DNA from 3 places in the Aliiglaciecola sp. LCG003 genome. Region 2 is predicted to be linked to each of the others. Evidence: predicted binding sites of a transcription regulator. Region 2 holds the regulator's gene; each other region holds the start of a gene.

Region 1 (3,284 bases), 1.5 Mb from region 2:
TTTGATGGCCATCAAACTGGTGTTTTTACTGTTACACCAGCGCTTTCCTTGCTCGACAACATGGGCAAACTCTTTACCGGTCACGTTAGCATAGTTTTGTTTTGAAAGTAAAAACTCCCCACGAAGTCTGTAAATATCGGCGCAAATCAATATGTATTCATCGATGGCTGGTACCATGGGATGGTCTAACATAAAGTCCGTAAGCATACGGTAGGCCCGCTGGTATTCATTCGATGCCACTCGCTCACTGCCATACACTTTGAAATTGATATTAAACTCTCGGTAAGCCAGAACCGCATACCTGCGCTGTTGCAAAATATCAGAGGCATCATTGAAAAGGTCAAGATAAACATCAAAGGATGCCTGAGGTAGATAGTAAAGCGACTCTTTGGGTGCAAACCATTGTCGCCAAAAAGACTTTCTTGATTGGGTGCCTAACGCAGGCAGCGCGTCCACATCCTTGATAATTTTGCTGCAATGGGTACAACGACTTTCACGCACAATAACATTGCTCAATATCCCGCCATTACCGCCGTCGGAGTAAGTTTGTTGACCAAACATACTTAAACTGCGTAATACACGACGAAGGTAACGAGATTCACAGTGAGGGCAAGCAATAATATCTGGATCCGCAAAACTGGTCATACTCGTCCCCTTTCGTTCAAGGAATTATCGTTGGGTTGGCAAATCGGCTTTGGCAAGACAGCCATGATGAAGTCGGGTTGGCAAATCGGCTTTGGCAAGACAGCCATGATGAAGTCCATTTTCATGTTACGTTCTCCTAGTGCTTATGTGCGATGGTAATGACATGGTCGTCATCTGAGATAACCACAAACACATTGCGCTGAATTTGCATTAACAATCGTTTGAGTTTTTTTGTTAAGGTTTTCTGAGTGTGCTTGTCGAGTTCAAGCACATAGGTGTTGCCCTTCTGTTGGGTTTCCATTCCTAAAGCGTTTAGCAATACAACAAGGTCTGGAGAAATACCGCGCTGCTGACAACGCTTCTGAGCATGTTGAGAGATGGTCATGGTGGCTTCCTCTTGTTTAAACCGTGAAATAATAATATGTCGTCAATTACGACAGGTAAATCACTGTTCGGATAAACATGAGTAGTTTTCAGGCAGGAATGTGCATAAATCCAACAGGGGCGGATTGGCAAACAGGCCAACCCCCTTATTATTAAAGGGATTTACATTTTTAGAAATTTGACACATGTACATTAACCATACATATTTAATAAATTATTTTGCTGTTAATGAAGTTTTGTGTTGTTATTTATCACATTAAATGTAGCTATTGACGACACATATGAAACAAAAATCCCATTGGCCGTTTCGGTATGACTTATTGCAGCGCTATCGATTGATTGAGATAGTGGCGCTGTGGGAAGGTAAATTAAATGCAGGCCATCTTATCGATTACTTTGGGATCGGTAGACAACAAGCCTCGAAAGATATCACTGAATACCGACAAAGCATTGGCCCAGACAACCTTAGTTATAATTCATCCTTGAAAGGGTATGAGCCCACAGAACAATTTAGTCCGAAAGTGACCTTAGGTGACGCAGATGAATACTTACAGCTTATTCATCGCAACAGTGACTTGATGAATACTTTCGAAGACATGACCTTGGGCTTTAATTACACCCATAAAATACCCCTACCCACTTATCGAATACGACCGGAAGTGCTACGCCAGATTGTCAAAGCTTGTCGCAATAAAACCCGGTTAGAAGTTGATTATCGTTCGGTGAATACTCCTGATAAAGATGGTCGCATTATTGTGCCCCACTCTATTGTGCATTCAGGAATGCGCTGGCATGTGCGCGCCTTTTGTGAAAAGAACCAGGATTATCGTGATTTTGTACTCACCCGTTTTTATGGCACCCCTGAGCCTATGGGCACTAGCACACAAACCATTATCCAAGATGAGGCCTGGAACACGCAGGTAAATGTGTGTTTCACCCCAGACCAGCGCCTATCAGCAGAGCAACAAGCCATAGTTGCGAATGATTATGGTATGAGTGACAACCTACTTCTGATAAAAGTCCGTGGTGCGCTGGTGCAGTACTTGATGCAGATGATGCGTATCGACATGAATGTCATTGCTGCCGACCCCAGAGCACAACAAGTGGTGATCCAGAATATGGACGCGGTGAAGCAGTGGTTATTTAGATAGAAAAATTGCTGTCGTGTTTGACTGATAAGGAATAGACAACATGATTGACGAGCACCTTTTGCATGCTTATCGCACCGCGAAATATATGGTTGAATATGCCGGTGAACTACATCGGCTTCATGTGGGCGAAACCTCTGAAGTGGTAAACACAATTCTGCGTTTAAAAAACCTTAAAAGTGCCTATTTTATCACCCCTGAAAACCCTTTTAGTTGTATGCTTTCAGCACAGGAAAACGCACTGCGCCACCAACGATTTTGCGATGAACTAAAAAAGCATAAATACTTTTATTTATCCGGCTACGGCACTGATGAAGCTGAAAGCTGGGCGAAAGAATCTAGCTACTTAATTTTTACCGATGACGAGTCATCGATGCAGGATCTAGCCGCCCGTTTTGGTCAAAATGCTTTTTTGAAAGTCACTGAAGAATTGCCCACACAATTGTTTGTGCTTGATGCGCAGCGATACACCCAAGGTTAACTTGAAAAACGAGAAGTTCACTGCACAGCTAAATATAATAGTCTGGGGTTTTAGTCTACCCTGCTGCTATCTCTAGCAGTTGGCCTTCGATATCGTAGTAGCGAGTATCAAATCTATAACTAAAATGGATGGAACAAGGCAGTAGTATAAATTCACCGCCACAACCAGGGTTAAAACTTAGTGTAGACTAAGGCTGTTCATGGATGGCATCTCGGCTGAGTTATTTAATCCATCGATACCTTCGCAATTTACACTTGCGCAAATGAGGCATTTTCCATCACCACTGCGAGTGCTGATTAATTTTTACAAAAACGCGACCTTTATTGTTTTCACTCGTGTCCAGGACAAGATATTGCGAGTATAAAATATCTTTTTTTAGAATGATTTTGCGGATTAAAAATAGAATTTATTTGAGTTATAGCCCATCACACTGTTCAATTAAGCACTTTTAGCTTTTCGCTTATCTCGAACGTAAGTACCAGAGCCATTCTTTTGTTTAAGTTCAAATAAATCAATTGCGCCAAACAGAGCCCTTAATTTTTTGAAGCCGTAATTTCTTTGAGCGAATGATGCGTGGTTTGAGATATGTTTGCCTATAGTGCCTATATGGGCCCAGCCATCATCGT
Region 2 (3,284 bases):
TTACCGGTAGGAATAACCAAAGGTCTATCTACTTCCAATAAGTAGTTTTCACCTTTAGCAAAGCGATTGCTAATTTGTTCCGGTTGAGTGGCTAATGATGAGTAAAATTCTACGTCATCATCCATATATTTATAATGCCACTTCCACTGTGAACCTGTGACTAACACCGTCACATCTGCTGCACTGGCATCTTCCATGGCGATTAAAGTTTTTGCAGCAGGAAAGGCCATCACCACGAGGATAACGAATGGAATGATGGTCCAAGCAATTTCTACTTTTACGCTCTCATGAAAATGAGCAGGCTTAGCACCCCGTGATTTGCGGTGAAAAAACATGCTGTAAAACATCACACCGAACACAAGTACGGCAATAACAACACATATGCCAAACATCAACATGTGCAAGTCATAGACTTCAGCACTGATGTCTGTCACACCCTGTCGTAGATTCAGCTGGTATTGGTCAGCAGTCGAATTCGTTTCTGCTGAGGTAGCAAACGCAATGATACTGGTCAGTAAGACCGATGCGCCGGACCATGTCTTTTTCACTCAACACCTCCTGGTGATTTAAGCCTTTTCCAAGGGAGTAACGCACAGATAATATCCGCCAAAAACTCTAACGTGGTAAATGACTTGATTTATTTTTGTTATGAATCTGTTAATTGACGTATAAGAATTACTCAATCAGCCAATGGAGTCTAGTGTTTTTTGTTGTTATTAGAAACAACTGATTGATTTTTATCCAAAATAGGCTAAATGAAGTATTTTAAGTGATATTCACCTGCCAACCTGCAAAATAATATGCTGTTAGAATCATTGTGATTATTTTTTTTTGCCTGATGACGGTTTGGGGCGGGAATTGAAGTACATAAAAAGTAGTAAGTTATTCGTTGCTAAAGAGGGGAGCGAAAAGCAGCTAGAAATAGCCAATGGCTTTCACCAGTGGCTAATTGTTTTATCAAATACCTGGAAATTAACGAAGTGGCTATTTACATCCAGTCAGCGTTACGGATCACACCAACAGCAATGCCTTCAATATTGAACGGCTGTGATGCCAAGTCAACTTTGATGGTATTGAAATCGTCATTTTCCGCATGCAATAGTACTTCTCGCCCCCGTTTTTCAAGACGCTTTACCGTTACATCTTCGTCGACACGAGCGACTACCACCTGGCCATTGTGCACATCGGTTGTTCTATGTACGGCTAATAAATCACCGTCTAAAATACCGATATCTTTCATACTCATACCACTGACGCGCAGCAGGAAGTCGGCACTGGGTTTAAATAAATTAGGATCAACCTTGTAGTGACATTCTACATGTTCTTCAGCCAAGATCGGCTCACCCGCAGCAACGCGACCAATTAAAGGTAGGCCTAACTCTTCAGGCACATCATCTAGCGGCACATTTAACTTTATGCCCCGTGAGGTACCCGGTAATATTTCGATCACACCTTTTCTAGCCAAGGCTTTTAGATGTTCTTCTGCAGCATTAGCGGATTTGAAGCCTAATTCCCGGGCAATTTCAGCACGAGTAGGGGGCATGCCAGTTTCAGACATAGTTGTCTTGATGAGCTGGAGTATTTCTGCTTGTCTTGGAGTTAGTGGACGCATAAACAGCCTGTTATTCTATACAGTTCAACTGGTAGTATATACAGTTAATCTCATAAAACAAATCTAGTTGCCGTTATTATTTTTCCCGGGCTTTATAGTGGAATGATTTTCTATCTTCTTCAGACAATACATGTTCAAGCATCTTGGGGTCACAAGCACCAATCTGTATGAAGTTTTGTCGACCTTGGCGCAACGACATATGATTTGGTCCCGAGTAATTATCTTGCGCATTCACGTCAACGCCATCATCCTCCCAAAAACAGATGGGGCATATCAGGTAGCTTGCTCTTTGTGACAAGGTAAAATAGTCGCAACAAGGGCATTGCTCAACAAGATTAGTATTTTTTTTTGGTTCATACCAGTCTAACTCGTTCATACGCCTTCCCCTAGCAACGCTTTGTTATGTACTCTAGTCTGTTAACTCGCACCGCGTAATCAGTGCAAGCTATAACGTTACAGTTTACTGGGCAACTCTAATATAGACACACTTTTTTCGCTATATTACGATTACGAATTAACAGCTGTTAAGGAATACTTGCATTAAAAGCAGGTTAAAATTGCAGAATACGATTTAACCAACGAAAAATAGCATTCAGTAAAGATTATTTCTATCGAAACAACTACTCACACTATTTCCCGATTGTTATTCAGAAGGTTACTTTGTTACCACCCAAACTGCATGAATGATACCCGGAACATAAAACAGTATACAAAGCAGCACATTGATTAATAAATCTTTCCCGAAACCACTTTTTAGCAAAACAGCGATAGGCGGTAGAAGAATAGCCAAAATAATTAATACCAGTTTATTCATTTCCTGAGTCTCCAATATTTATTCTTTGTCACTACAATGCCGTATTTGAATCTTGTCGTCTAGATTGATAGAAAATAATTAATGAAAATAGCAGTTCAATCCCGCTACCTATAAAAGCACCGACAACAAACTTAGCCCCGAATAGAATACATAAAACACCACAGAGCATCAGCAGACCACCCAAGAACCAATAAAGCTTAGTTGCATATAAAGTCTGAAACGGCAGATAACGTACACCAATTATCAGCAACATAATCGGATAAAACCACTCCACTTGAAGCTTTGCTACATAGAAAGCGATAAACAAGCCCACAAACAAAATAATGGTGCTTTCCAACGCGAGTTTTCCTAAGGGATTATCAGGCAGATGCGCTCCTGGGCGCTTGAGTGCTTTTGACAATAGTATTGCGATTGGATGAATCAACATGCCAGCAAAAAAAAGAGTGTACATACTTGCTTGGTTGGACGACAACAGCGCGACTAAGCCGGCTATCCCCCAAATTATGCCAGAGGCAAAAACCCCCATAGAACCGCCAAAATAGGCGAAGTTCATATTTCCCTGTGCTTGATTGAAGTTCATCATTACTCCTTGTTTTGCCATCTATAAAACACTGAATTAAGGGTAAAGGCTATGGCTTATTATGTGTTCCACTAACAGGACGTTTGTGTTTAATGCATGTGCTGATCTGCATCTGTTTTGTGAGTGGATGAGATTGTAATATTGTCCTTTCACGCCACCACGCCAAAAACCCGCCCCACAGCAGCAGTTAGCGCCATAGCAAGCGCCCCCCAAAATGTGACTCTTATGGCGCCAACAGATATAGCTGCGCCACCTGCTCGGGCTGCAAGAGCACCCAG
Region 3 (3,284 bases), 1.5 Mb from region 2:
GGCTGATTTGGATTATGGTGAGTTGCGTGTCTTCCCGGGCAACTACGACGAATACATGACGGCTGCTACCCAATCAAGAGAACGCTTGTTATCAGAAAATGCCAAAAAGAAAGCACAAATTGCTGAATTAAAAACATTTGTCAGTCGTTTTTCTGCTAATGCATCAAAATCAAAACAAGCAACGTCTAGAGCCAAACAAATAGATAAAATTCAAATAGAAGAAGTCAAACCATCCAGCCGTCAAAATCCATTCATCCGATTTGAGCAAGATAAAAAGTTGCACAGACTGGCATTGGAAGTAGAAGGACTGTCGAAAGCCTTTGAAACCGCTTTATTTAGCAAACTCGACCTTATGGTAGAAGTGGGCGAACGGGTAGCTATTATTGGGCCCAATGGTGCCGGTAAAACCAGTTTAATACGTTGTTTATTTGGCGATCTCGAAGCCGATACAGGTCAGATAAAATGGTCTGAAAATTCTCAACTTGGGTATTATGCGCAAGATCATGCATCTGAATTTGAACAAGATATGTCGCTGATTGAATGGATGTATCAATGGGCGCAGGAAGGCGATGACGAGCAAGTCATCCGCGGTACCTTGGGTCGCTTATTATTCTCACAAAAAGAAATTAATAAATCGGTCAAAGTTATATCAGGTGGCGAACAAGGCCGTATGCTATTCGGTAAATTGATGCTGCAAAAGCCCAATATTCTGCTGATGGATGAACCCACCAATCATTTGGATATGGAATCCATTGAATCCTTGAACCTCGCTTTAGAAAATTACCCAGGCACATTATTTTTCGTCAGTCATGATAGAGAATTTGTATCTTCTTTGGCGACAAGAATAATTGAATTAACCCCTAACGGCCTGGTCGACTTTAAAGGTAATTATGAAGATTATCTTGCCAGTAAAAGTTAAACTGATATCCCTTGTCACCTACTTTACCTAAAATAGGTGACTTTATATCGGTTACAAAAGGCGTCAGCATGCAAAACATTGGAATATTTGTAGATGTTCAGAATATCTACTACACCTGCAGAGATGCCTACCAAGGTTCGTTTAACTACCGCAAATTATGGCAAAACATCAGCCAACAAGGCGTTATCACAAACGCAATTGCCTACGCTATCGCCCCACAGAATGACTCGCAAATTAAGTTTCAAGATGCGCTTAGACACATTGGATTTGCGGTTAAAACCAAACCATTCATTCAACGTCAGGACGGTTCTGCCAAAGGTGATTGGGATGTGGGGATCACTATCGACATAATGGAAGCCAGCGCCAATTTAAATAAGGTAATTCTGTGCTCCGGCGATGGTGACTTCAGTATGCTGCTCGCCCATATCAAAGCTAAACATAACTGCTCGACAGAGGTTTATGGTGTGCCTAGTCTGACTGCAAAAGCGTTAATTGACCACTGTGATAGCTTCATAAAAATAGATTCCTCTTTGTTACAATAAGTGAAATTGACGTTACTAGGTATATTTATTTCAATTAATACTGTACAAACAGACAGTGCATGATCTATATTTATACTTCTTACTCAATAAGGGAAATCCACATGGCCATTATCGTAAAATACGTTGTTGAACATAACGGGGAAGAAAAACTAGTGACCACCGATAAAAAAGCTGCAGACAAATATGACAAAATGTTGGAAGTAGCCGATAACCTTGGTGCTTATTTCAATGCTAAAGGCATTAAGTTAGCGCCAGAGATCTCTGAAGAGCTAACGATTTTGTTATCTAAAAATAAAGACATGGTAGGTAAGTTACTCAAAGGCGCTGATCTTAAATCTGTGCTAAACGAAGAAAAAGCCGATGTGGTTGAAATGGATAAACGCAGCGCCTAATGCGTGCCTGCTGCAAACTCAGGTTGAGTAACTCAAATGGAAGCCAGCACTCACCTCGCTGACTTCCATATAGTGGTTTGCAATACTAGATTATTTTTTAGCCTTTAAGTGATCAGCCACTAAGAACGCCATCTCTAGCACCTGATCAGCATTCAATCTTGGGTCACATTGAGTTTTATAGGCTTGGGCTAAGTCATCATCACTGATTTGATATGCCCCACCTGTGCATTCAGTTACATGTTGTCCCGTCATTTCTAAATGAATACCACCAGGGTGTGTCCCTTCTGCTTCATGAGCAGCAAAAAACTGTTGAATTTCGCTGAGGATATCATCGAAATTTCTCGTTTTATAACCGCTAGACGCTTTCTTAGTGTTGCCATGCATTGGATCAGAGCTCCACACTACTTTACGCCCTTCGGATTTTACTTTACGCAGTAAACGAGGCAGATTCTGTGCGAGCTTATCGGCACCCATACGGGTGATAAAGGTTAATCGACCAGCTAGATTATCTGGATTCAAGGCATCGATAAGACGAATTAACTCGTCCTCTTCCATTGTGGGTCCAATCTTCACGCCGATAGGATTATGGATACCTTTAAAAAACTCAACATGAGCATGATCGAGTTGACGAGTCCGCTCGCCAATCCATACCATGTGTGCCGAACAATTATAAGGTTTGCCGGTTAATGTATCGATGCGAGTCAAAGCTTGCTCGTAATTGAGCAATAAAGCTTCGTGGGAAGTAAATAAATGAGTTTCATGCAAGGTAGCATTATTAGCATGATTGATCCCAATCACATCCATAAACTCTAAAGTGTCTTGCAATCTATTAGCAATATCCTGATAACGCTCTCTCAAAGGATTATTCTCGAGGAAACTCATGTTCCAACGATTTACCTGATGCAGGTCAGCTAAGCCGCCTTGAGCAAATGCCCGCAATAAATTCAGGGTAGAGGCGCCACGATGGTAAGCTTCGATCATTCTATTCGGATCAGGTTGGCGAGCTTCCTCAGTAAACTCAAAGCTATTGATAATGTCTCCACGATAACTCGGCAGGGTCACACCGTTAATGGTTTCTAAATCCGCCGAGCGTGGTTTAGCATATTGTCCCGCCATACGGGCCACTTTGGTGACCGGACACTTACCTGCATAGGTTAAAACAATCGCCATCTGCAAGATGACTTTGAAAGTGTCACGGATTTTCGGCGCATTAAATTCATTAAATGATTCAGCACAATCACCGCCCTGTAATAAAAAGCCTTTTCCTTCAGCAACATCACCTAATTGTTTAAACAACTGACGAGTCTCCTCTGCAAACACCAACGGCGGATAACTTTGCAAGGTTTTCTCAACAGATTTCAATTGGTCTTGATCTTGGTACGTAGGCTGTTGCTGTATAGGTTTACTGCGCCAGCTATCTAGTTGCCATTG

Evidence for each region. Region 2 encodes LexA, which represses DNA repair genes until DNA is damaged. Its sites were predicted from a motif close to TACTGTATNNNNATACAGTA; they were not measured.
Region 1: the regulator LexA is predicted to act here: its motif matches at 1,092-1,111, upstream of QR722_RS12105 (BrxR family helix-turn-helix transcriptional regulator).
Region 3: the regulator LexA is predicted to act here: its motif matches at 1,500-1,519, upstream of QR722_RS11900 (YebG family protein).

Annotation. Positions count from the first base shown of each region.
Region 1 is NZ_CP128185.1:2,818,911-2,822,194, forward strand. It holds gene QR722_RS12095 (hypothetical protein) at 1-645, opposite strand, end outside; gene QR722_RS12100 (hypothetical protein) at 782-1,030, opposite strand; gene QR722_RS12105 (BrxR family helix-turn-helix transcriptional regulator) at 1,311-2,180, shown strand; gene QR722_RS12110 (DUF3293 domain-containing protein) at 2,221-2,658, shown strand; partial or broken gene QR722_RS12115 (OST-HTH/LOTUS domain-containing protein) at 3,097-3,284, opposite strand, start outside.
Region 2 is NZ_CP128185.1:4,288,500-4,291,783, forward strand. It holds gene coxB (cytochrome c oxidase subunit II) at 1-548, opposite strand, end outside; gene lexA (transcriptional repressor LexA) at 989-1,612, opposite strand; gene QR722_RS18770 (CPCC family cysteine-rich protein) at 1,689-1,988, opposite strand; gene QR722_RS18775 (YqaE/Pmp3 family membrane protein) at 2,268-2,426, opposite strand; gene QR722_RS18780 (DUF7010 family protein) at 2,458-3,027, opposite strand; gene QR722_RS18785 (VIT1/CCC1 transporter family protein) at 3,156-3,284, opposite strand, start outside.
Region 3 is NZ_CP128185.1:2,771,180-2,774,463, forward strand. It holds gene QR722_RS11890 (ABC-F family ATPase) at 1-919, shown strand, start outside; gene QR722_RS11895 (NYN domain-containing protein) at 988-1,461, shown strand; gene QR722_RS11900 (YebG family protein) at 1,563-1,853, shown strand; gene QR722_RS11905 (class II 3-deoxy-7-phosphoheptulonate synthase) at 1,944-3,284, opposite strand, start outside.